DNA from 2 places in the Lysinibacillus sp. EB106-09-02-XG168 genome. Region 2 is predicted to be linked to the other one. Evidence: a T-box and tRNA genes for the amino acid it is inferred to sense, from the RefSeq annotation. Region 2 holds a T-box; the other holds one or more tRNA genes.
The links. The T-box of region 2 lies ahead of tyrS (tyrosine--tRNA ligase). A T-box ahead of a tRNA ligase gene usually reads a tRNA of that ligase, here a tRNA-Tyr.
Positions count from the first base shown of each region.

Region 1: it encodes a tRNA-Tyr, which carries the amino acid that the T-box ahead of tyrS (tyrosine--tRNA ligase) is inferred to sense. The anticodon was not compared.

Region 1 is NZ_JBYTDN010000003.1:4,708,326-4,710,793, forward strand. Features, by position in the region: gene AC3WSO_RS23885 (coenzyme F420-0:L-glutamate ligase) at 205-1,395, shown strand; tRNA gene AC3WSO_RS23890 (tRNA-Tyr) at 1,510-1,580, opposite strand; gene AC3WSO_RS23895 (RNA ligase family protein) at 1,660-2,295, opposite strand; gene AC3WSO_RS23900 (AAA family ATPase) at 2,319-2,468, opposite strand, start outside.
Region 2 is NZ_JBYTDN010000003.1:3,725,610-3,728,077, reverse strand. Features, by position in the region: gene AC3WSO_RS18930 (transglycosylase domain-containing protein) at 1-674, opposite strand, end outside; T-box leader at 777-980, shown strand; gene tyrS (tyrosine--tRNA ligase) at 1,054-2,322, shown strand.

The sequences.
Region 1 (2,468 bases), 980 kb from region 2:
TTATACGAACTATTAATTTTACTTATATCACTAAAGAGGCGTATAGTAAAACCATATTGATTTAATTTCACAATATTTAACTTTTTTCAGTAGGCGAAAAAGAATCGGCAAGGATTTTTTGTGCAACACAGCCGGTTCCAGACGCAATTATGCCAAGGCATAACTATTAATCATACATTGATCTATTAATAAGGAGAGATTATTTTGGAACGTGTAGTTGGTACAGTAGTAAGAGGTCTTCGTGGTCCGATTATTAACGAAGGCGATAATATTGAGCAAATTGTTGTTGATACAGTATTAAACGCAGCAAAGACTGAAGGCTATTCAATTGAAGATCGTGACATCGTCACAGTAACAGAATCTGTCGTAGCGCGTGCACAAGGTAACTATGCATCCATCGATGACATCGCAGCGGACGTAGCTGCTAAATTTGGTGCTGATACTGTTGGTGTTATCTTTCCAATCCTAAGCCGCAATCGCTTCGCTAACTGCTTACGCGGTATTGCAAAGGGCGTTAAAAAAGTTGTTCTTATGCTTAGCTATCCATCTGACGAAGTTGGGAACCACCTAGTTGATATTGATGAGCTAGATGTAAAAGGGATAAATCCTTGGACAGATACTTTAACTGAGGCTGAATTCCGTGAGCATTTCGGCTATAAAAAACATACATTTACAGGCGTAGATTATATTGAATATTATAAAGAACTAATCGAAGCTGAAGGCGCATCTTGTGAAGTTATCTTTTCAAACAACCCAAAAACAATTTTAGATTTTACGAAGAGCGTTTTAACATGTGATATTCATACACGCTTACGTACAAAACGTATTTTAACGGCAAATGGTGCTGAAAAAGTATACAGTCTTGATAATATTTTATCTGAGCCTAATAACGACTCCGGCTTTAATGCGGAATATGGTCTACTTGGTTCAAATAAAGCTACTGAAGATAGCGTAAAATTATTCCCACATACTTGCCAACCAATCGTTGATGGCATCCAAGCAAAGATCAAAGAAGCTACTGGTAAAACAGTTGAAGTAATGGTTTACGGTGATGGTGCTTTTAAAGATCCTGTGGGCAAGATTTGGGAGTTAGCTGACCCTGTTGTTTCTCCAGCTTTCACAGCTGGATTAGACGGCACACCAAACGAAGTAAAACTAAAATACTTAGCGGATAACGATTTTGCGGAACTTCGCGGCGAAGAATTAAAAGCAGCAATTTCAGAGTATATCCAAAACAAAGATGAAGATTTAACTGGGCAAATGGCCGCCCAAGGTACAACGCCTCGTCGTTTAACAGACTTAATCGGCTCTCTTTCAGATTTAACTTCAGGTTCAGGCGACAAAGGAACACCGATGATTTATATCCAAGGTTATTTTGATAACTACACAAAATAAAACGCTACAAAAAATGAACGCCCATTTTCGCTTGGGCGTTCATTTTTATATAGTGGACATGCTTCAATGTCGACACTATGTCCAAAAACCTTATTTTTCTATTATTTCATTTAGTGAGGATGACAGGAATCGAACCTATAAATCCCTATTTTATAAAGGGACATGCAACCACTGCATTCTTCCTCATATACATTATTTTTTAATGATTTCAAATTAAAGAATTACATTTTTCTCAGTCCTTTTTCTTTTAGTAGGTATACCCACTTATTTCAATTGATTAGGTATCACTTCTTCGTTTAACCAATGTTCGCTAGTTCGAACATGATTCTGTCTCACAAATTTCCCTAGATTATATCGAAAATCATCATAATGGAAGGAAGCCGCATTTCTAATAACATACCCTTCCTGCTCACCCCCAAGAAGTGATTTTCCTGTAAACGTCTTCTTTATTTTTTCTTCATCGAAAATGCCCCGATATAATACAGGCGCCGTTTCAATCCCTAGTTTAGCTGCATAATGGGCTGTCTCATCCCAGCTTAAACAAATATTTTTTTCGTCCCAAATACTAAATAAATAAAAGTAACTAGTTAATTCATTGTAGTAAATGGAGTGCTTGGCATAAACGTTTTCACCGCATAATCTCCACGCTTCTGGAATTTGGAATGCAAATGTAGCATGAAACGTTTTTACCCAATGCCTAGATGGATGATCTCCTGAATTTAAGCTTCTAGCATGCATATAGTTTTGATACAGTGTTGTTCCTTCCCCATCTAATTTTTCGGTTACAACAACCTCTTTTCCAATAAAATGATCAACATTTTTAGCAACCTTATCATCATGTGTATACCCTCTACTCCACGGCAAATGAAAGCTTCTTGGATATTTCATCAAATTGGTCATAAACTCACTTCCTTTATTTACATCTACTTCGCAAATTGATCTGCCTCACGAAAGAAATAAAGCTTTGTTAATAAGTCACCATCTAATAAATGATAAATCTTACTCGATCCATTATCGCCTCCATATTGAATTAACATATGAAATTGCACTAAATTAACAACCTTTAAAACAAA
Region 2 (2,468 bases):
AAAATACCTTCAGCAGCTGTTTCTACCCCTGCAATGTTTCGACCGGAAGCGTTACGACCATAAGGAATTATGTTTAAGTAGGCCTCTAATATTTCTTCCTTTTTCATAAAGTGCTCTAAACGCATCGCAAGTAGAAGTTCTTTTGCTTTTCGTTCATAAGATACTTCGTTTGTTAATACTTGGTTTTTAATAAGCTGCTGTGTTAGTGTAGAACCACCTGTTTGTGTAGAAGAGTTGGTTACGTCTTGAAGTAACCCGCGGATGACGGCTTTCGGAACTATTCCGTTATGTTCACGGAAATACTCGTCCTCTGTCGCTAATACCGCATTAACAACATCAGGTGAGACAGCGTTTAATGTTGTTACTCGACGGTCTAAATCTGTACGTAATTTTCCGATATAAATATCGTTGGCAAAATAAATCTCACTTGTTGAATCATAGTTGAAAATTTCTTTTCGTAATTCTTCCTTAGAGCGTAGTGGCTCTTCTTTTACAAGTGAAGCAAAATAGCCAGCGCCAACTGAACCGGCAAATACAGTGCCTACCAATGCAAAGACTAAAAATAGTAAAAATAAGTTCCAGGCAACACTTCCTGAAATACGTAATTTCTTCATCCATTTTTGTTGAATTAATTCATCGATCTTTGCATTGATTTTCTCAATCCAATCTTTCAATGTATCGACCTCCTAAAATCTTGTTTATTATAGCACATATTGATTTAGGTCGAACATAATTATTGACAATGAAAAAGAATCGTTTAGAATAATGCTTATAGTTTTCTAGCGAAGAAGAGCTTGCAGTAGTGTCTATATTCCCTGTATAGAGAGCCAGCGGTTGGTGAAAGCTGGTCATAATGTAGAGACGAATTACGTGCTTGGAGCTTAGACGTGCGCGCCTGCGATAAAGGCGGTTGAATGAAGAGGAAGATGGATGACATCTTCAAGCTGGGTGGTACCGCGTTAGTTTATAACGTCCCTGCATGCAATATTTTGCGTGTAGGGACTGTTTTGTTTCTCCCTACACGGAATTATTAAACACTTAGGAGGAATAAAAATGACGAACGATTTATTACAAGACTTAGAATGGCGCGGATTGTTATACCAACAAACTGATGCTGAAGGTATGGCCAAATTATTAGATGAGCAATCTGTATCTTTATACTGCGGTGTTGATCCAACTGCGGATTCTATGCATATTGGACATATTGTGCCTCTTTTAACGCTACGTCGATTCCAAAAAGCGGGCCACCGTCCAATTTTATTAGTTGGTGGTGCGACAGGGATGATTGGAGATCCATCTGGACGCTCTGAAGAACGCCAATTACAAACTGTTGAGCAAATTGATAAAAATGTTCAAGGTATCCGTAGCCAATTAGAGCGTATTTTTGAATTTGCAGAAGATGGAAATGGTGCTCAGTTAGTGAATAACCGTGACTGGATTGGCAATATAAATACGATTGAGTTTTTACGTGATTATGGGAAATTAATTAACGTGAACTACATGTTAGCAAAAGATACAATTGCATCACGCCTTGATACAGGGATTTCATTTACTGAGTTTGCGTATACATTAATTCAAGGTATTGATTACAATCATTTATACAACCATTACAACTGTCGCATTCAAGTTGGTGGCTCTGATCAGTGGGGGAATATTACAACTGGTTTAGAAGTTATTCGCAAAACACATGAGGAAGAGACAAAAGCTTTTGGTATTACAATTCCGTTAGTAACGAAAGCAGACGGTACGAAATTTGGTAAAACAGCAGGTGGCGCTGTATGGTTAGATAGTAAGAAAACATCTCCATATGAGTTCTACCAATTCTGGATTAACGCTGCGGATGCTGATGTTGTAAAATACTTAAAAATCTTCACATTCCTTTCTCGTGAAGAAATTGAAGCTTTAGCAGTATCTGTAGAAGAGGAACCACATTTACGTAAGGCGCAAAAAGCACTAGCTGAAGAAATGACTCGCTTAGTTCATGGTCAAGAAGCGTTAGACCAAGCGATCCGCATTACAGCTGCTTTATTCTCAGGTGACTTAAAAGCACTTTCTGCTGATGAAATGAAGGATGCGTTTAAAGATGTTCCTTCTATTGAAATGGCGAAAGAAGATAAAAATATCGTGGAATTACTTGTGGAAGCAGGTATTTCTCCTTCAAAACGTCAAGCGCGTGAAGACGTAACGAATGGTGCGATCAGCGTGAACGGCGAAAAGGTCACTGAATTAGAATATGTCATCGATAGCAAAGATCGTTTAGAAGATGCATTCAGCATTGTTCGTCGCGGCAAGAAAAAATACCATATGGTGAAGTTTGTTTAATCCGAACTCACACGTCAAACATCCCCTCGATATTCGAGGGGATGTTTCTTTTGGTTAAAAAATGGTCAAGGAAATCTTTATCCTTCCCTATGGGCGAACGTTGAGATGCTAACTTAGCTTTGCATGCGCTGATGCTCGTTTTATCA